3 regions of the Cohnella soli genome follow, and region 3 is predicted to be linked to each of the others. Evidence: riboswitches for the same ligand, from Rfam matches in the RefSeq annotation. Region 3 holds a riboswitch; each other region holds the start of a gene.
What was found. Region 3 has a riboswitch for cyclic di-GMP ahead of ACFPOF_RS18475 (S-layer homology domain-containing protein). Riboswitches for the same ligand answer to the same signal wherever they lie in the genome.
Positions count from the first base shown of each region.

Region 1: it holds a riboswitch for cyclic di-GMP, as region 3 does, so the genes downstream of both, ACFPOF_RS29115 (anti-repressor SinI family protein) here and ACFPOF_RS18475 (S-layer homology domain-containing protein) in region 3, are expected to answer to the same signal.
Region 2: it holds a riboswitch for cyclic di-GMP, as region 3 does, so the genes downstream of both, ACFPOF_RS05670 (hypothetical protein) here and ACFPOF_RS18475 (S-layer homology domain-containing protein) in region 3, are expected to answer to the same signal.

Region 1 is NZ_JBHSMI010000062.1:65,425-72,397, forward strand. Features, by position in the region: gene ACFPOF_RS29090 (glycosyltransferase) at 1-345, shown strand, start outside; gene ACFPOF_RS29095 (glycosyltransferase) at 356-1,543, shown strand; gene ACFPOF_RS29100 (glycoside hydrolase family 88 protein) at 1,565-2,755, shown strand; gene ACFPOF_RS29105 (lipopolysaccharide biosynthesis protein) at 2,752-4,299, shown strand; gene galE (UDP-glucose 4-epimerase GalE) at 4,304-5,317, shown strand; cyclic di-GMP riboswitch class II at 5,432-5,514, shown strand; gene ACFPOF_RS29115 (anti-repressor SinI family protein) at 5,532-5,723, shown strand; gene ACFPOF_RS29120 (helix-turn-helix domain-containing protein) at 5,732-6,070, opposite strand; gene ACFPOF_RS29125 (lasso peptide biosynthesis B2 protein) at 6,220-6,675, opposite strand; gene ACFPOF_RS29130 (lasso peptide biosynthesis PqqD family chaperone) at 6,672-6,973, opposite strand, start outside.
Region 2 is NZ_JBHSMI010000010.1:10,915-17,887, forward strand. Features, by position in the region: gene ACFPOF_RS05665 (family 2 glycosyl transferase) at 1-43, opposite strand, end outside; gene ACFPOF_RS05670 (hypothetical protein) at 192-1,097, opposite strand; cyclic di-GMP riboswitch class I at 1,220-1,307, opposite strand; gene ACFPOF_RS05675 (ABC transporter ATP-binding protein) at 1,378-3,114, opposite strand; gene ACFPOF_RS05680 (4a-hydroxytetrahydrobiopterin dehydratase) at 3,140-3,427, opposite strand; gene ACFPOF_RS05685 (sensor domain-containing diguanylate cyclase) at 3,493-5,268, opposite strand; gene ACFPOF_RS05690 (ECF transporter S component) at 5,359-6,063, opposite strand; gene ACFPOF_RS05695 (ABC transporter ATP-binding protein) at 6,060-6,973, opposite strand, start outside.
Region 3 is NZ_JBHSMI010000028.1:514,641-521,613, reverse strand. Features, by position in the region: gene ACFPOF_RS18475 (S-layer homology domain-containing protein) at 1-1,521, opposite strand, end outside; cyclic di-GMP riboswitch class I at 1,664-1,738, opposite strand; gene ACFPOF_RS18470 (DUF6199 family natural product biosynthesis protein) at 2,582-2,818, shown strand; gene ACFPOF_RS18465 (zinc-binding alcohol dehydrogenase family protein) at 2,914-3,933, opposite strand; gene ACFPOF_RS18460 (winged helix-turn-helix transcriptional regulator) at 3,999-4,340, shown strand; gene ACFPOF_RS18455 (VOC family protein) at 4,418-4,834, shown strand; gene ACFPOF_RS18450 (hypothetical protein) at 5,142-6,973, shown strand, end outside.

The DNA.
Region 1 (6,973 bases), on a different contig from region 3:
GAAGGAAAGTTTAAGCTGCTCGGGCTGAGGGCCAACCCTTATCCTTATGTTCGCCAAGCCGATATTTACGCGCAAACCTCTCAATTCGAAGGCAAGTCGATCGCCATCGATGAAGCGAAAATATTAGCCAAGCCGATCGTTGTCACTCGCTTCAGCACGGCCCAAGACCAAATCGAACATGGAGCCGAGGGGCTTATTATGGACATGAACGGCGAAGATGTCGCAAATGGCATTGAACGACTGCTGCAAGACGAGAAGCTGCGCGACCGGTTTAGCGAGCGTTTGTCGACGCTTAAGCTGGGCACGGAAGATGAGATCGACAAGCTGTATGAGATGCTGGAATAGGGGACGAGCGGTGAAAACAAAAGTATTGTTCGTCATGAGCAATTTGACCAGCGGTGGAGCCGAGAAGTCGCTGTTGTCAGTACTGCAGGCGATGGATTATACCCGGTACGAAGTGGACTTGTTTTTGTTTAAGCACGAGGGACTGTTCTTCGGCAGCGTACCGAGCCAAGTGAATGTATTGCCTGCCCCACCTTTGTATCCGTTGTTCGATACAGCGATCGGCAAAGGTATTGCCGGACTACTGAAGAGGGGTAAGCCTCATCTGGCGTTACATCGTGTAAGACTCGGTTATATCCACCGGACGGAAACAAGGCCGGCAGTTCGGGAGCAACGGGCGTGGCGGCACCTGTCGCCGATGTTGCCCAAGCTGGTGCGGGACTACGACGTGGCTATCGGTTATCTGGAGAACAACCCGGTTCGTTTCGTCGTCGATCGGGTTCGGGCGAAGATCAAGATCGGTTATATACATAACGATTACGACAAGTTAGGTATGGACCCGGTGCTGGATGATGCATATTTCGCCAAACTAGACAGTCTCGTTACTGTATCCGAAGAGTGCGGCAATGTGCTGAGAAATCGGTTCCCGGCTTATCAGGACAAAGTTAGGGTCATACATAATCTCGTGTCTCCCGATGTCATTCGAGCGATGGCTGACAATCCGGTCGAGTGGGAGACTTCGAAAGCCTTCCGTATTGTGACCGTCGGACGACTGCATCCACAGAAAGGTTACGACATGGCGCTGGAAGCTTGTAAACTTCTTGCAGATGAAGGACTTGATATTCAGTGGTATGTCATCGGCGAAGGCGAGGAGCGAAACAATCTGGAGCGAGAGATCGAACGTTTGGAACTGCAGGACCGTTTCAAGTTGCTTGGCGTCCAAGAAAATCCATACCCTTACGTGGGGCAAGCGGATCTTTATGTTCAGCCTTCACGGTTCGAAGGTAAGTCTATCGCGATAGATGAAGCAAAAATTTTACACAAGCCAATCGTTGTCACCCGATTTACGACGGCCGGCGATCAAATTCGCACCGAAGAGAACGGCTTAATCGTGGAGATGAACGCTAAATCGCTTGGCGAGGGCATTAAGCGACTTCTGCGAGACGAGCCGTTGCGCCTTCGATTCGCTGGCAATCTCGCACAAGAAGAACTGAGCACGGAATCGGAAATTAACAAACTGTACGAGCTGTTCAAGTCTTAGTCAAGGGAAGGGAGAGCGGTCATGGTATACGTGGTGGCGTCGGCATGCGTGCTGCTCCTCGTGGCGGCAATCGTGATAATCGATATAGTTCCGATTGCCCGTGAGTGGCTGGGGCGCATTCATATCGGCAGATATGCTGACCGAGAACGTTGGGGGAGCGACGTCACAAAGCGGGGATTAGGTTGGCTGAATCGGACGCCTACGATCCGTGCGACAGACAACACTCGGTTTATTGCACTCGATATGCTTCGAGGCAACTACGCCAAACGTGCCATTCAGCATTGGCAAGAAGCGTCTTTGCTTCTTGGGCTGGCAGAGACGACCGATTCTTCTCCCGGCAAGGACGAAGAAACGAGAAGAGAGATCAAGGCATTTCTCGCCGCCAAATTTGACGAGCAGGGCCGATGGCTCCATCAGCCGCAGTATGTGGATGCGTCGATCCTCGCTTACGCAGTGTTGAAGCTTCCCGACGCGGCGGACACGTACAGAGCTGCGATGGACGAGACGTGGGCGCTCATTCGCGAGCATATTGGCGCGGACGGAACAGTTTTGTATCGCAAGGGAATGGCCAACTATCGTTACGTCGACACGATCGGGTTTATTTGTCCGTTTCTTGTTCGATACGGCTTGACGTTTAATCATCCGGAGTGTGTAGAACTGGCGGTACGCCAAATCCGGGAATACGCAAAACAGGCGATGCCTGAATCGTTATACGTTCCGTTCCACGCTTATCAAGTTAGCACGGGCTATCCGTTAGGATTGTATGGCTGGGGACGCGGGTTAGGATGGTTTGCAATCGGTCTCGCCGATGCGTGGAACGAGCTTCCGGATAGTCACGAGTTGAAGCCGGAGCTCGAAGCGACAGTCGTCCGGTTCGCGAAGGCTGCGATGGCGTGCCAAGGTTCCCCTGGTTGCTGGCATTGGACCGTCATTCGAGCAGAGTCGCGCCCGGATTCTTCTGCAACGGCGACATTGGCGTGGTTTCTGCAGCAAGCTTCGCGTATTCCCGAGATCGCTTCAGAGGCTTCAAGCGCTGTCGACCGCGCTATACGTTACCTCATGTCAGTAACGCGGCGTAATGGCACTGTCGATTTCTCGCAAGGAGACACGAAAGACATCGGCGTATATGCGATGTTGTTCTCTACGCTGCCGTTCACCCAAGGCTTCTGTATTCGGCTCTTTCAAGCGGCGAGCGCGAGGGAGAAAGCATGAGAATCCAGCACACGATTGTCAACATCGCGGCGGGTGTCGGCAACCAACTCGTCATTACGGCGCTAAGTTTTATTTCCCGCACAGTGTTCATTCAGAGTTTGGGCATTGAATATTTGGGTGTCAACGGGTTGTTTACGAACATCCTGGCTATGCTGTCGCTAGCGGAAGCCGGTATCGGCTCGAGTATTATGTACAGCTTGTACAAGCCCGTGGCCGAAGGCGATCGAGATAAGATCAACAAGCTCATGCGCCTGTACCGGAATGCCTACCTCGTTATCGCCGCGATTGTCGCGCTGCTCGGGCTTGCACTTCTACCGTTTCTGCACGAGTTTGTTAAGAACACCGACGTACCGAATTTGACAGGTATTTATCTCATTTTTCTATTAAACACCGTTTCTCCGTACTTTTTCTCATACAAAAACGCCTTCCTTAACGTCAATCAGAAGGGCTATATCGTTACACTGACGTTCTCCGTATCGTCCATCGTTTCTTCCTTGCTGAAGATCGGCATTTTGTACTACACGCAAGACTACATCCTGTTCCTCATAATCGACAGCCTGTTTACAGTGGGCACGGCCGCAACATTAAATGTCATTGCCAATCGGAAATATCCCTATCTGAAAGATAAAGTCAAGGCTAAGCTCGATCAGCCGACGAAAGTTGGAATCGTCAAGAATGTAAAAGCAATTATTCTGCAGAATGTCGGCAGCTATCTCGTACTCGGGACGGAAAATATTCTTATCTCGACTTACGTCAGCGTGGCTGCGGTAGGATTGTATTCGAATTATAAGATGCTTATCGAAATCGGCAGAACGTTTATCTACCAAGTATTCAATAACATGTACCACAGTGTCGGGAATCTGGTCACGATGGAGAAGGAAGATAAAATTTACAGCGTCTACAAGGTCATGCTGCTGCTCAGCTTCTGGCTATACTCGCTGTTCGCTATCGTACTTTATATTGTCATCGGTCCGTTCATTACGCTGTGGATCGGCTCCTCGTATTTGATGAGCAACAGCGTGCTGATTCTTCTGTTGCTCCTGTTCGTCGAAAGGGGGATGAGGAACTCCATCTCTACGGTCAAAACGACGGCAGGTATTTTCCACGAAGATCGGTTCGTGCCGTTGGTTCAAGCGGCTGTTAGCCTTCTCGTCTCGATCGCGCTCGTGCAGCGGATTGGAATTGCGGGTGTGTTCATCGGTTCTTTCGTCAGCGCGCTTGTGCTCCCATTCTGGACAACACCTTATTTGGTATATAAGAAGGTGTTTCTTAGGCCGGTATTGTTCCATTATCGGATCTATGCGGCTTACATCGTGATCGGTTTCGGCACATTCTATGCGGCGAAACACCTGGCCGGTCTCGTTCATGGAGATGGAGTGACGGCGATCATTGCCAAATCTTCAATAGCGAGTGTTTCCGTTATGGCACTGTACTTAATCGTTTTCTGGAAAACGGATGAGTTCGCCTACCTGAGAGGTCTCGCACGGTTATTATCCGGTAAGCTAATCTCGAGAATTAAGTCTAACAAACAAGCGGAGGTGTAATCTTATGGCGATTCTGATTGCTGGGGGAGCGGGTTATATTGGCACCCATACGTGCGTGGAGTTGCTCCAGGCAGGCTACGATATCGTTGTTGTCGACAATTTTGTCAACAGTCAGCCTGAGGCGCTTGAGCGAGTACGGGACATTGCAGGCAAGGATTTTCCGGTATACGAGTTGGATTTACTAAGTGAAAAGGCGCTTAGCGACGTATTCTCGCGGCATCAGATTGAGGCCGTCATCCATTTCGCCGGTTTGAAGGCGGTCGGGGAGTCGGTGGCACAGCCGTTACGGTATTACCGCACGAATATCACTAGTACGCTGATTCTGTGCGAGACGATGCAAAAGTATAGAGTACGCAGGTTGGTGTTCAGTTCATCTGCAACTGTGTACGGGACGACAGACCGCATGCCGGTCGCGGAATCCGCACAGCTTGGAGCTATGAATCCGTATGGCAGAACAAAGCAAATGATTGAAGAGATGTTGCAGGACGTGGCAGCTGCCGATCCGGAATGGTCGATTGCGATTTTACGATATTTTAACCCCGTCGGGGCACATAAAAGCGGCCGAATGGGCGAAAATCCGAACGGTATTCCGAACAATCTTCTGCCCTATATTTCGCAAGTGGCAGTCGGACGACTGGAGCAAGTTGGCGTGTTCGGCAACGACTATCCGACGAAGGATGGAACGGGCGTCCGCGACTATATTCATGTCTCCGACCTGGCGAATGGACATGTTCGGGCACTGGCGCATATTATGACGGTTAAGGGCTCTAACGTATATAACTTGGGAACAGGTCGCGGGTACAGTGTGCTTGAGATGATTGCGGCTTTCGAGCAAGCGTCTGGTCAAACGATTCCTTATGCGATTATGGACCGTCGTCCTGGGGATATTGCAGTCAGTTACGCGGATGCTTCGAAGGCAAACAATGAGTTAGGTTGGCATGCAACGAGGGGATTGGAAGAGATGTGCGAAGACGCATGGAGATGGCAAAGGAGCAATCCGGAAGGTTATAAAAAATGAAAAAAGTTTGAAAAAATATCCCATTCGACAAAATTCGTCCAAAAAATAGGTCTTTAACATCCAAAATTCGACAACACTAATCCGACAAGCTCATATATAATATGACTTGTAACAACAAAATCAGGAGACTGAGAAATGCGTTTTTATCTGGGCACCTTAAACGCATGGAGTCAGTGGTGCAACCGGCCGACTAATCATCGGAGGGAATTTTGAGATGGAAGTGTTAAAGGGCACGGCAAAATCATCCAAGACCGATCACACGCTGTTGGACGCCGAATGGGCAAAATTGATTCTGGAAGCTCGTAGTATGGGGATGACGATCGAAGATATTCGACTCAGTCTTGCCATGCTTCAAACCACGGAGCTAGTCAAGTGGCAAACGGCGGCCGGTTCCGCCGTTGGATGACGGGAACGTCAGGAGTCCCGTTGCTGATTTTTCCATCTGCTAAATTCAAGGAATTCCCTGAACTGCTCTTTGCTGACGCCAGAGTTCATCGCTTCTTTCACCAAGTCAGCCCACTCATTGTCCAGGGGATTCTTCGAATTGGCGTTCGCGTTATCCGATTGAAGAAATTCCTCTACGGTTATACCGAGTACGGCACCGACTTTCTCGAGAAATTGAATCGAGGGGTTCATTTGTATTCCCCGTTCAATAGAACTTAAGTATGATTTAGCGACCGAGGCCTTCTCCGACAGTTCTGTCAAGGAGAGGTTTTTCTTTTTGCGGAGCATCTGAATTCGTTCACCGATCAACAGAATCCCTCCTCTTGTTGATATTGTTCAGCACCAGGTTATCTTATTGACAGAAGAAAATTTCTCCTGGAATTTGATTGCGATATATTATAATGATACGAAACGAAACACAAGACCGCAACCTTGACCGCCAGTAGAAGACAAATTCCTTACTTTATGATGAATTTCGCGAACGATTGGACAACCGTAAAGTCATGCATGAGATCGTCTCCCGTGATGAAGAGTGGTCCGCTGCGAAGCCATGCATGAGCGATGAGACGACCCTGCTCGTCTTTGGCCGTGCCAAGGTATAATGTGCTCTCGATGCATCGCCGATTCAGCATGACCTGTCCCGCGACGGCGCGTACGAGACATTTGCTATCCCATGGGGTGTAACGGCTCATTAGGTTAACTGCGCTCCGAATATGTTTAACTGTTGCCGAATCACTCGGAACGAAAGCTTCCGATGTTTCCTCCGATGGCGTTCCAAGGCGTCTCGCAAGTCTGGAGAAAGGAAATATTACTTGTATTCTGGCCCACCCGAGCAGTAAATAAGCTTCCGTAAAAAGAAGCATTGTTCGGCGGTTGAGCTTGGCCGATATGACTAATTTGCGAAAGGCGCTCATTCTGGCTGCGAGCGCTGGATCAAGCCTTCTGCGTATAAGTGATCGAGGAAGGCATTGACTTGGGCCAGGCAGGTTTCTCGTGAAACTTCGTATTCCTCGAGCAGTCTGTCAACGACTTGTGCTACAGTGCTTGGCGGGCTCAGCAACTCCCAGATACGCCCCCCGACTTCCCCCAAGTTATAATACTTGCCTTTCTCTACACTTAGCATAACTTTCTCCCCGGCCATGTCGCTGACGATATTGCCTTCACATTGTTCAAAACGATCGGTCGGTAAAAGCTGTTCGGAAATATGATTCA
Region 2 (6,973 bases), on a different contig from region 3:
ATATGATAATAGATTTATTTTTTTTCGACGAAATTTTCATCATGTTATAACCCCCAAATCATCATTTTATAGGCATAAATACCTGATGTCAATGTAGAAACAGCCCCATTTTAGGACCAATGTAGTGGAATGATTTAACAACAAAAAAGCACCCTAAACAGGACCTAAACAGGGTGCAAATAACTTCTATTTTACTTCATCGCAACCCAGCTATCGTAGTAGTGAATCGCAATTCCATCAAATGCGGAATGCTTTCGGTGGTACTCATAGAGACGCTGGAGTTGCCGATTCATCACTTCTTTGCCTTTCCCATAAAAAGTGATAAATTGATACGCATCCGCTACTTTTCCGGTCTCCACCGCTATCGTTCCTCGAACTTTATACTTTTCGAAAAGTTTCATTTCCGCAGCGGCAACACTAATAATTCCATTTTCCCCCTCTACGCTATCCCGGTAAGCCATTATTGTCATTTTCTTGACGTAATGGCATAGCCATTCCGCCAAGTTTCCTGAGCCGTATTGGTTATCATACTTTACTCCGTAAAACCAGAACGGAATGTCGATACCGAATTCCAATTTAAGCTTGCTTGTCTGCATCTTAAATTTCTCGATCATTAATTGATAGTTGCCTATATACTCATCCATGTGCTCTTCATAATGTTCATTTTCGTAAGGCTCGACATCTAAATGAACTCCTTGAAATCTTTCCTTACTCACAGACGTATTCTGATATCGGACCAACCAGTCCAACATATTTTGCTGGAGCTCCTCGCCGCCGTCGGTCACCCACTGCGGTGCGCCATCCAACGCTTCGACCTTAATTCCATTAAAAGTCGCTTTGCCAATAAATTTGCGATAATACTCGACATCAACCGAGAAATCTATTTGTAATAAGAGAAACTTAACATGGCGATCAGCTAAATCCTCTATTACCTTGTCCGGAGAGTCGACAATTTTGGAAGCGTCCCATAGCCAGGTCGATAACTTAGTTTCATTCTGATAAGAATACGTAACGTCTGCCCCCTTGGCAGTTGTGGCACTCATTAAGTTTAACAGAAGCATAACAACGAAGCAGATCGACGGAAACAACTTCTTCATTACTGCCCCCCCCCCTTCCATTTTGCGCCAAAACAAAAACACAGTTCAGAGTATTGCCGAACTGTGTCGATATTGCGCAAAATTGACGGAAAGGAACATCGTCGATAGTTTCGCACTCTTCGTTCGGCAACTGGCTGCCATAGGTTGATTCACCCTTAGGCCCTGTAGTTTTGCGTCCCTGCCATTTCAGCAGGTTTGCTATTATCGTGAAGCTTACTCAAACTATCATAGCCGAGTAACATTTATCTGTCCAACAAATATTTAGTTGATCGTTGTCTGCCTAAACCGTCGCCAATCCAGCGCCGCCGCCGAATTGCGCGGCGCTCAAGCGCGCATATGTGCCTCCTGCCGCGATCAATTCTTCGTGCCGGCCTTGCTCGGCGATGCCTTCTTCCGTCACGACGACGATGCGGTCGGCATGGCGAATCGTCGCCAGCCTGTGCGCGATAATCAGTGTTGTCCGATTGTGCGCCAGCTTCTCGAGCGCTTGCTGGATCATCGTCTCCGTCTCCGTGTCCAACGCGGAAGTCGCTTCGTCCAGAATAAGAATCGGCGGATTCTTCAGGAAGATCCGCGCGATCGACAGCCGCTGCCGCTGACCGCCGGACAGCTTTAATCCCCGCTCCCCGATGAACGTGTCGAGCCCGTCCGGCAGCGCTTGAATCATCGCTTCCAGATGTGCCGCCCGCGCAGCTTCCCAAATTTCTTCCTCTGTCGCCCCAAGTCGCCCGTAGGCAATATTCTCGCGGATCGTTCCGTTGAATAAGAACACATCCTGCTGCACAATGCCAATCTGGTTACGCAGCGACTGCTGCTTCATCGCCCGAATGTCGATGTTATCGATCGTGACCTCGCCTTCATCGATCTCATAAAAACGCGGAATCAAGCTGCATAACGTCGACTTGCCCGCACCTGACGGACCGACTAACGCAAGCGTCTCGCCGGCCCGCACCTTCAGATTGATGTCCTTCAGCACGTGGGAATGGTTCTCGTAGCCGAACGTCACGTTGTTGAACTCGATGTTGCCTTTCAGCCGCGGCGCATCGATCGCATCGTCAGCGTCCTTCACGTCCGGCTCCGTATCCATCAGCTCGCAGTATCTCCGAAAACCGGCCATACCCCGAGGATACAACTCCAATAGCGCATTGATTTTCTCGATCGGCTTCAGAAAAATGTTCACGTACAGCAGGAACCCGACGAGCTCCCCGTACGATAACTTGCCTTGATAAGCAAACCACGCGCCGCACACAAGAACGACCAGCGTGATCACCCGTGTCAACATGTAGATGCTCGAGCCGCTCAAGGAAATCGTAAAATAAGAACGGAGTTTCGCGCGTCTGAAACCTTGGTTGTTTTTCGTAAAACGCTCCAGCTCGAACCCTTCGTTGCCGAACGACTTGACCACACGGATGCCGGAGATGCTGTCTTCGACTCGCGCGTTCACGTCGGCGATCTGCTCGAACATTTTGGTCGCGGCGTTGTTCAGCTTCTGATTGAAGTACACGATAATCCACGCCAGGAAAGGCACGACGATAAACGTGATCAGCGCCAGCTCCCAGTTCACCATCATCATAATGCCGAACACGCCGACAAGCGTCATGAGCGCAATGAACATATCCTCCGGCCCATGGTGCGCCATCTCGCCGAGATCGAACAGATCGTTCGTCATTCGGCTCATAATCTGGCCTGTCTTCGTATTATCGAAGAAACGGAAGCTGAGCTTCTGCACGTGCTGGAACAGTTGTCGGCGCATATCCGTCTCGATGTTGATGCCAAGCTTGTGACCCCAATAGCTGACAACGAACTGCATCAGCATGCTGACAATATAGAGCGCCATCAGGCCGACGCACACCCACGTAATCAGCCCCCAATCTTTCGTTGGAAGCAAATCGTCGATCATCCACTGAACCCCGACGGGGAAACCAAGCTCAAGCAACGCGACCAATATGGCGCAAGTGAAATCCAGTGTGAAAAGTCCTTTGTACGGACGGTAAAAAGCGATAAAACGGCGAATCAAGTGAGGCACCTCGCAATACGATAGTCTATTCTCGATCGTACGCGATGGCGGAATCGATGTCTATACCCGTGATTCCCCCGGAGTTCCAAGTCGTCAATCTGAGCGTTACTTTCCGGTAGTCGAGGGCGATGAACGGATGATGATTCATTTCCTCGGCAATAACCGCCACCCGATCCACGAAAGCGACCGCATCCATGAACGTTGGAAAAAGCCTCCGGCGCACGATCCACTTGCCTTCTTCGACCCGCCACTCCGGCAGTGCGGCGAGTTGTTCCGCCAACTGCTCTTCCGTTAATAAAGGATGTTTGCCCATGTCTACTCCTCCTTGTATGAAGACGATGTCGGCCAACGTGGTCTACAAAACTCGGGCAAAGCCGCTCACGCGGAAGCCATCGTCCGATTGCGCCCCGCCCGCTTGGCTTCATAGAGCGCCCCATCCGCAAGTTGGAACGTCGTGTCGAATGATTCGCCGGGTTCGGAACAAGCGCCAATGCCGATCGACACCGTGATCGGCCGGCCAGTCGGGCTAATCGCATCTTCTACCCGCCCACGAACCCGCTCCGCCAGCAAAGTGGCGCCTTCCAGCTTCTCGCCCGGCAGCACGGCGACGAATTCTTCGCCGCCGATTCGGCAGACGAGATCCGTCTCCCTGCACTCCGCTTTCAGAATACTCGCCAGATGGACAAGCGTGTCGTCTCCTATCTGGTGACCGTATTTGTCGTTCACGCTTTTGAAATGGTCGATGTCGATCACCATGAGCGCATACCCGGCGCTATCGCCTTCGCGCGCTTTCAACCATTCATCCAACCCCGTCCGGTTCGCAAGCCTGGTGAGACGATCGGTTCGCGCCTGCAAGCTCATCTCGTCCGCCTGATGCTGCAGACCCTGCACCGCCGTCATCATCGCGCGCGCCAAATGATGCGCCTCATAGTTCCAATGGCTCTCGAACGGCGGACGCCCCGCCCGCTCGCCTGACGCAATGCTTCTTGCGACCGCGGTCAGCCTCGCGAAAGGCGCCGCCATCTTACGAGCCATCCAAAGGCTAAGCAGCAAGAAAGCCGCGATGAGCGGCACGCTCCATTTCAACTGCGTCGATATGAACTCGCGCTTCGCTTTGTCCACGATGAAGATAGGCGACTGAACGACCACGCCCCAACCGAGATCGCCGACGCGTAAATAGCCGACCAACGTCTCGACCCCGTTCCCGTCAGCCAACATCGCCGAGCGCGGCACGCTGCCGCTTCCCTGACCAGGAGGTTCTCCCGGTCTTCCCGGAGGCTCATCGAATGGGCTCATCGGCGCAGAACGATCCAACGGACCATCACCCTGTCCTCTTCCGTCCTGCCCCGGCCCTTTCGTCCGCTCGTGCGTCTTTCCCGGCGATGCAACAAGACCTTCACTCGCTCCGTCGGACTCTGTGTCCCCTCCACCGAAGGTTTCCAGCAATGCCTTCGCCGGTATCACTTCCCCGGCGCGGTCTGCTTGAGCGCTCATCATCAACTCACCACTGCGGTCGACCAAATAAGCATACGTGCCCGGATCGCTCTTGATCGTATGCGAGAACATGTCGGAGAATACATTCGCGATCTCCAGGTCGACGAGGCCCGCGATGTAGACGGCCGTCCGCTCGTCTCCCGCTTTCATGGGGTGCAATGCAAGCACGACGCGATGACCGCCCGGCGAGACGAATGGCGCGGACATCCAAGGGCCTATTTCGTGTCCCGTTAACGATATCCCCGTCTCTACGCCGAGCCGATCGCCTACCGCGAAACCCGTACCCAGCGTCGAGACGAGCACCTCGCCTTCCCCGTCGACAAGCAGCGATCCGTTAAAGATACCGTTGCCCATCAGCAATGCACCGAGCGTCCTTCCTTCTCCGTCGAGAGGCAACTCTTCGTCAATGATATAACGTCCTGTCCCGCCAAGCTGTTTAAACATCAACTGCTTAATCGTATTGGCGGCAATCGCAAGATTGCGCGCCGCTTCGAAATTTTTTTGCCGTGTCGTCCTCATAATCGTCTCGTTCTGATGTTGGATCGACACGACTGTCAAAATCGCCGTCGACCCAATTAACGTAAAAGCGAGAAGCCCCACAAGCAAACTTTGTATTTTAAACCGGCCCTGGTGCGCGATGCGCTCCGTTTGGTGTTCCATGCGGCACTCCCTCTGATCGTTGCGATGTAAACGAATATGACATCATTCGACAACGCCCTTCGAAAGTCCTGCCCGGATTGGCACCGTCCGCTAATCCAACCTTTCCAACACCCCGTACTTGCGACGATATCTTTCGAGGACAGCGATCCACGACGGGCCGAACGTGAGGATAAAAAATAAGTTCGCCGACGCATGAATGACTTCGAACGGAAACCCGGTTACGTACTTCGCGAACACGGACGCCCATGAATGGGTTTGCGCCCATTGATCGATCGCCAGCGTCAGATTCATAATCCAGCCGTACAGGAAACCCCAAGCCACGCCGAAAATAGCCAGCGGCAGACGGCGGCGCCTAGCCGGGTTACGGTGAGCGAACAAACCCGCCGTATAGCCGACCATCCCCCATGCGAACATTTGCCACGGTGTCCAGGGTCCTTGCCCTAGAAACATGTTGGACACGAGCGCCGTCGTCGCCCCAACCATCCAGCCCGCTTCCGCGCCGAACACGACGCCGGAGACGATCACGACAAACGTGACGGGCGTAAAGCCAGGAAGCAGCGTCGCAAAAGGAATCCGGCTCACCGTCGCCACCGAAGCCATGACGGCGATCAGCATCAGCTCGCGGGCCTTGCGTTCCTTGCGCTCGAAGCGGAGCAGGAACGGGATCATCGAGAGCAGCACGAGCACGATGCCGATGAGCAACGAGTTGCCGCGCTCAATCGAGATATAAGATAAGACAAGGTAGATGATTGCAATCGGTAGAATTAACCACCGGATCGGCTTGGAAGCTTTCATCGGACGGTAGCCCCCTCCAACGCGAGCAACCGGTGAAGCGGCGTTGCATAGAACAGATTCCCTCGGAAAAAGGCTTCCGGTTCGCAGTCCGCCACGATCTCCCCGTGGAACAACAACGCGCATCGGTTCGCATACGCTGCCGCGAATTCGACGTCATGAGTCGCCATCGCAAGCGTTGTCCCCTCTTGATGAATCTGTCGCAGATGCTCTCCCAAGATTCGTTTGGCTAGCGGGTCGAGCCCCTTCGTCGGTTCGTCCAGCAACAGCAGCTTTGGTTTGCCTAGCAGCGTAATCGCCAGCGCGCCGAGTTGTTGCTCGCCGCCGCTCATGTCGTGCGGGTGTCGGGAGAGTAGATGCGCGATGCCGAGGCGGTCGGCCATCGCCCGGGCGGCCACCTCCGCCCGTCCGGCCTCGCCGGCCCCGGCCCGCGATGCCGCATGGACAAGGTCGCCGAGCAGGCTGTCGTGCGCATAGTGAAGCACCGGATTTTGCGCCAAGTAACCGATCTCGGCGAACCGCTCTTTCGGCTTCAGCCTGGCGAGCGACTTGAGCGTCTTAGCCGGGCACGCCACGCTGCCGCGCTGCGGTTCCCGCAAGCCGGCAAGCAGTTGCAGCAGCGTCGACTTGCCGCTGCCGTTGCCGCCGAACAGCGCCGTCCAATCTCCGGCGCGCACGTCCCACTCCAGCCCGCGCAGCACGGCGGGCGACCGCTTGTCGTACGCGAAGAATAGCTCTTTTGCGATAAGCAGCGCGGGCGAGGGGCTTGCGGCAGCCTTGGCGTGAGCGGCTGGCCGGGCCTCTGCGGCGGCGCTCGTCAGCCAACCGCGAGCTTCCTTCACCGTTAGCGGCGGCCGGGCCGCCGCCGAGGTGTTCGCCTCAAGCGCCCAGCGCGTAATGGAAGGCAGCGCGC
Region 3 (6,973 bases):
GCTATAAATGGATTTAATAAGCGATTGATGGGTTCCGCCTACATTAATGGTTACTTCGCCAGAATCTAACCATAACTTCCCGGTGTCATAAGGCGCGCCTTTCGCCATTACAAATTCGCCAGTCGTAGCATATCCAAATTCGACACTGATGGGCTCGCTTTGAGCATCAACATATCCAATCCTGGAAAAGGACAAGACGTAATTATCTCCAACAGGGACATTAAGAAACTCAAAATAACCTGGAGGGTTTATATCTGAATAGTAACTGTTTTCATAGCCATTTCCGGAAATCGTAACATTTACATCGGTAATCGGTTTACCTTCTTCATCTTTAACGATTCCATTGACAATTGTATTGTACATATATTTGGTAGAGATTTTTTGGTTCTCACCCGCTGTTAGCGTATGATCATTGGGTGTCACAACGATAGGAATATAACCGGCTTTTGAGAATTGTAAATAAAAGTCTCCCGGGGCAAGGTCATTTATCACATATTTGCCCGACGAATCGGTTTCAGTTGATCCAATAAGCGTGCCAAGCTCTCCGTTATATTGTCCGGAATACACGGCAGCCGTTACCCCCGGCATATTGGACCCTGTTTTTAAATCCCATACGACTCCAGAAACGCTAGCCGGGCCGGTAGGCAGTGCTCCCACATCTATGATGTACCAGTCGGTAAATCCGCCATAAGATACTGAAATATTAGCAGATCCCGGGCCAGTTGCCGTGATGACGCCAACGCGATCTACAGTCGCTACCAATGGATTACTAGAAGTCCACACGCCGGCATCCGTAATACGTTGTTCTGAACTATCGCTCATCTCGGCTGTCGCAATACCTTGAGAAGTTTCCCCAACGTATATGAAATATTTAGACAGATTCAGGCGAAGATCCGTGATAATACTTGGTCCTGTTACTGTTGCCGTTGCATTTACCGGGTTGATGAACCCTGGTGTCACTTTAGTTGAATCGGACTTCTGCAAAATAACCGAGTTCAAAACCGGCTCTAATTTCAACAAAGAGCCCTGTGTTTGTTTACGAACTTTAAGCTTAACGGAGAACAGAGTTACATCTCCTGTTCCAATGAGGTCGTTAGCCGAGATTCCAGACACTTTAAAATGCAGGAAAATATTCCCGTACCCATCTTGACTTGCTGTAGGAGTCTTCACTTGGTAATTCGAATTCGCAATAGACGAGCCCACAGAGTATCCATCAGCTTTATACGTATAAACGCCCATCCCTTCATATGTCGCATAATTCGATGGGTCTAGCTTGTCCTCGTTAAATCCAACTGAAAATTCTATACTATGCAGACCATTTGAAGCTACATTTGCAATATCTTTCAATCCTACCGAAACAATAACTTCCTCTCCGGGGGCGTATACGGCCTTGTCAGTCGTCACGACAACGTCTACCTGTCCGGTCCCGTTTGCCGACGCACTCCCTCCAAACACGGAAAACATCAGCATACAAAGTACGAAAATTGAAACGAATTTCCTTGAAACTAGTTTCAAACTCATGCCGTGAACCCTCCTAAGTTTTGTGTATATTAGCACTGTAGAAGAACAGCGTAATAACCATAAATCCCATTACTCCTTAAAAAACACAAACAGCCGCAACGCCTATTACGCGTTCGGCTGCTCTTTGCAACACAAACACACTTTCGGCGGTCTGGCGATCCACGTGGGACCCATGACTTTGCGTCCCCGCCTTGCGACGGGTTTGCCTTTTTCGAGTGGTTCTTTTGAATGAGATGAGAAGAAAATGCTGGAAATTAATCGAAGTATACATCAGAGAAAAATCAGTTGTACAGCGATTCGCTGTATACTTTGTATGTTTTTGTAATTTGAAGCAGGAAAATAAGCATACACCTAATCCAGATGAGGTCCGGTTCGGTTATTAGACAATTGGGGATTAAGCTAACGGGCACGATAGCTCAATCATGACACGACGGCAGCCGGCCTCAGAACGATCGGCTGCCGTCGTTGCGCTAACGGGCAGGATTGCAACTTTACGCAAATCATTCGCGCCTCAAATAATGGGTATATCTGTAAATCGAATGTGGGGGCTAGAATCTGATCGTTCAATCGAGATTCATGGCAAAAAAATAAACACAGCTATCGCAGCGTATATTATTGAAATAACGTTGTTCAATTAATGAGGAGGAAAATATGGCAATAATAATTTTTTTATGGATTCTATCTATTATTGGTCTTTTTTGGGTATGGAGTGATGCATCCAACAAACGGGGAGGTAATATTGGTTGCCTTTGGGCACTTATCGTATTAATCCTTGGCCCAATTGGATTTATTGCTTACTTATTTGTAAGGAACTCAGATTGAGTTATGGGAATTGATGTTGGATGAAAGAACGTTATCTCATTAAAAGACTGTGTAGATGAGGTTGGTTTGCTGAGGAACACGAAATGCCATTAAGCTATCGGAGAACTTTAGCACAATCACCAAAGACTGTCGTCTGATCGAACGGCAGCCTTTTAAGCAAATGGGGCAGTTAAGCTAAATGTGCATCCCAGATTAACCCAATGCGTAGAATCTATAAACACGGTTATGGGGGGGCGAAGTGGGAGTGCCACCAGAAGTGAATATTTTTACTTGGGTCATTTTTGCATTTCTGTGCCTATGGATTGGAATTGCATTGTTTGTAATGATAAATCCTTATTATATCTGGAAGATAACACAAAGTTGGAAAGCTTCAAGAGAACCGCCAAGGTCTTATTTTATAATTCAAAGGATTGTTGCAGGTCTATTCGCCCTTATTGGATTATCAATATTGTTACTTCCTCATTTGTTACGCTAACGGGTCACGATAGTTCAACGCATACACGAAGGCAGCCGACCAGAAAGATCGGCTGCCTTTGTTCAACTTACGGGCAGAATAGTTGATTGAGGACTTCAGAATCGCTCCAACACTAGCTTTCCAATCATGTCTCCGGCAAGCAGCTTCTCATGGGCCAGGCGCAAATTTGCAGCGTTGATCGGTTCGAGGCGCTGTGTCATCGTAGGTTTTATTTTCCCAACATCAATGAGATCAGCCACAGTATTCAGCAAATGGTGTTGTTCAAGCCTATCATCCGTTTGAAATTTGGCACGGGTAAACATAAGCTCCCAGTGGAATGAAACGCTTTTGACAAAGAACGAATCCAGATTGACCGGCTTACCTGCCGGAACAACGGAGCAAATTTTCCCTTGCGGACGTATGACTTCGGCCATGCTTTCCCAATGCAATACCGTGTCGTTTAGACAGAAAATATAATCGACAAAATCAAAACCGTACGCCTTTAATTGCGGACCTAATGCCTCTCTGTGATTGATGATGTAATCTGCCCCATGGTCTTTGGCCCAACGAACCGATTCCTCCCTTGAAGCAGTGCCGAGGACCGTTAATCCTGCGAGCTTGGAAAACTGGGTCGCAACCGACCCGACACCCCCTGCGGCGCCTATAATCAGAATCGTTCGATTTTTATTTTCTAATTCGTCCTGGTTTACTCCTAATCGGTCGAATAATGCCTCCCAGGCGGTAAGAGATGTTAATGGCATTGCTGCGGCTTGGGCATAGTTCAGCGTTCTCGGCTTCCTTCCGACAATCCGTTCATCGATAAGATGAAACTCGCTATTGCATCCGGGGCGCTCCAAATCTCCAGCATAGTACACTTCGTCTCCTGGTTTAAATAAGATACAATCCGGTCCAACTTGTTCAACAATACCTGCGGCATCCCAGCCGAGTATTCGAGGGTTATTAGGGTCACTCTTACCGCTGGTTCGGGTTTTTACGTCAGCAGGATTGACGGATATTGCTTTCACCCTGACCAATAAATCCTTGCCCGTCGGAACAGGTTTTTCCAGTTCTAAATCCATCATACTTTCTGGATTGCTTAAAGGGAGATCAGACCGGTAAAATCCTACGGCCTTCATCAACTGACGGTGGAGGGATAGGGGCTTTGGGCGATCGAAGGAACAAGTACGGCTTGAATCCGAGCATGGAAGGGTGTCCTGTTGAAACAACATTGGATGTCATCGGGGGAAAATGGAAAGGGATCATTCTTTATCATCTGATTGATGGTCCGAAAAGATTTAATGAATTCCGCCGTCTCTATCCAGGAATTACGCAATTCATGCTTACATTGCAGCTTCGTGAGCTTGAACGGGATGGCATTATTCACCGCGAGGTTTATAAACAGGTACCTCCTAAAGTGGAATATTCGCTGACTGAATTCGGAAGAACATTGGAATCGATCATTTTGTTCATGAGAAATTGGGGAGAAACTTTCAAAGACAGGCTGGGTGATATTAGATTAAAACCGCAGCAAGGAGACCGATGAATTCCCGGATCGGCTTTCGTCTAAATAAACGAAGGCATCAATGAAAACAAACCAATTTGACGATGAGGTGTTTAAAGATGGCATTAACGTCCACATTCACGAGCTTCAACCTACCTGTCAAAAACGTAGCACAATCGAAGGCGTTCTTCACCGGACTTGGATTCGCGCTCAACCCGCAATTCCCCGATAATGAGAACTCGGTAGCCATCGTAATTGGTGACAACCTGCAGGTCATGTTGATCAACCAAGCATTCTTTAATACGCTCACGGAGAAGGAAACCGTCGACACGAGCAAGTATGCGCAGATGACGATCGCATTGTCCTTCGAGAGCCGGGAAAAGGTCGATGAAATCGTGAATACCGCGGTCTCCTTGGGCGGGAAGTTGCACGCTGAACCTGAGGATCATGGGTTCATGTACCATTGGGGCTTCGTGGACTTGGACGGCCATCTGTGGGCCATCAACTACATGAACATGGATGCAGCTCAAGGTTAAGGCTAATGGGTTACGATAGCTTAATACAACGGGACAGCTACTATCATGCAGCTATCCCGTTTTTCAATTCAATTATGTTCTTGTCGTAGAGAGAAGAATGGCGCAGCAGCAGGCCAACAGGAATAAAAAATCCTCGGGACAAAAACTTGCATTGATTTTCGATTCGGGACTAGAACATACATTGGTTCTCGCGTCCGTCATTAAGCGAAACGGGCAGGTTAGCGCAACGATTACTCTCCAATTGCGTTAAATATTGGGAGTAGTGACTTAAGGTGAACATGGGAATTGATCATGTAAGGAGGTAAAGATGGCCTATACACGTCTGATTGTTTTGGTGATGGTGTTTGAAGTGTTTATCACAGCTGTAGTCGGACTTGGCATTTATTTTGGATTTTCCATATTTCCATATTCTCAATCTCCAGTAACTACAACTGGTGCTGCTGTGCAGACAATCGGGTTTAATGCAACCATTCCGTTATATATGCCGTCACTTACGGACCTGAAAATCCCATACACGTATCTTCAGGCCGGGGAACAGGTGTGGGGAATCACGGCATTCCTTGTATCTGCGGCCGTGATGGGATTGCAAAGTTTTATCCGGGGCATGTACCTCGGCGGTCTGAAAGGATGGGTTCTGAACCGTAAGACAGTCCCGCTGATCACGTGTGGACGCAGGTATTTTGGCGATATGATAGCGTGGTCTATCTTTCAAAACGTGGTAGTCGGGTTGATTTTTTTTCTCACTATATCCTTTTTCCCGTTTGGAATCATCTTGATGATTGCTTTACTGTTCTACTCGCTTACACCGTATTTGATTGTCCTCCAAAATATCACCTTCAGTGATGCATTGGCGAAAGCGCCACGCATGTTTCGACGTTATTTCAGCACATTGCTGCCGCTTGCGCTGTTTGCTATGTTTTGCACGCTAGTTATCAGCCTATTCCGGTCACTGGCACCTCCATGGGGGTACGCGGTACCGTTGCTCGCTTACGCATGTGTTGGCACCTTCCTGATCGGCGAGCTTATGAGTCGGCTAGCAGTGAAACTAACGCTGGACGGTGAACAGGTTCCGGATCTGCCAATCGTGGAGATCCGCGCTCGTAGAATGGTAAACGCTATGAATGTGCTGCTTGTGCCGGTACTAGTCTCGGCGGGTATTTTTGCAGCTTCAGGAAAGCACTTAAGCGCGTTTGAATTAGGTAGTAAAAGTCGGTTCGACGGTTTCTCCTACAATACGAATTTCTCCGACGTATTCTATGTATCAGATCAGAAGTATACCGCTTACGAGTGGCAGACTGGAGATTTCAGCATTGCCTTAAAGCTTCCGGACTTGTCCAGCGAGCGGAAGCCTGACGAACTGCGAGGGATAGCCGACATTACGTGGCAGGTGAATGAGGAAGTTCGTACTGTGCATGGGAATTCGACCCAAATTGACTTGAAGCCGATCATGCACAAGAGCCGGTTGATGTATCGACTTGTCCGGGAGACAGCTAACAATGGCAGCTTCTACTACTCAAGCATGAATGGCTCATCTTCGATCCTACCGGGAGAGGAGCGGCCGCGTGAGCCATTGTCCATTCAAATCATGGTTAGTGGGGACGGCAGCCATATATTTATCATGCAATACCCAACGCGTTTTGATATCTCACAGGTATTCCGAGTCTCGGATGACGGGCGGTATTTGATCCCGAGAACTAGCCAAATGAATCCAATGGATTTCCATTATTATTGGTTCACCACAGAACAGAGTACAGAGAATCTGTTGGAAATGCTTGCCGCCAAAAACAAAACGAATTACATTGCGACGATTAACCGATCATATTTGGCGCTTGCTTGTGCCTTGCAAGAAGGAGATGGGCGCATGGTCGTCAATCTACTGGAGACGATGCGGCAGGCCGGCGTAAACGTGAAAGCTCCCGATTGGGATGACCAGACGTGGACAGACAACTTGCATGGCCGATATAAAGGTGCCAGCTTGCAGAAGACCCTGGAGCTACTGACCAAGGCTGGCGTTCAAGGGGGGTATGAAGGCAAAGAACTGTTGGACAAAAGCGATGAAAAGATCGGTGTTTACCGGTTCGAGGTACCGTTCCCGGATGGAATGCTTTCAATCATTTATAAGGAATCTAAGGAAGACGG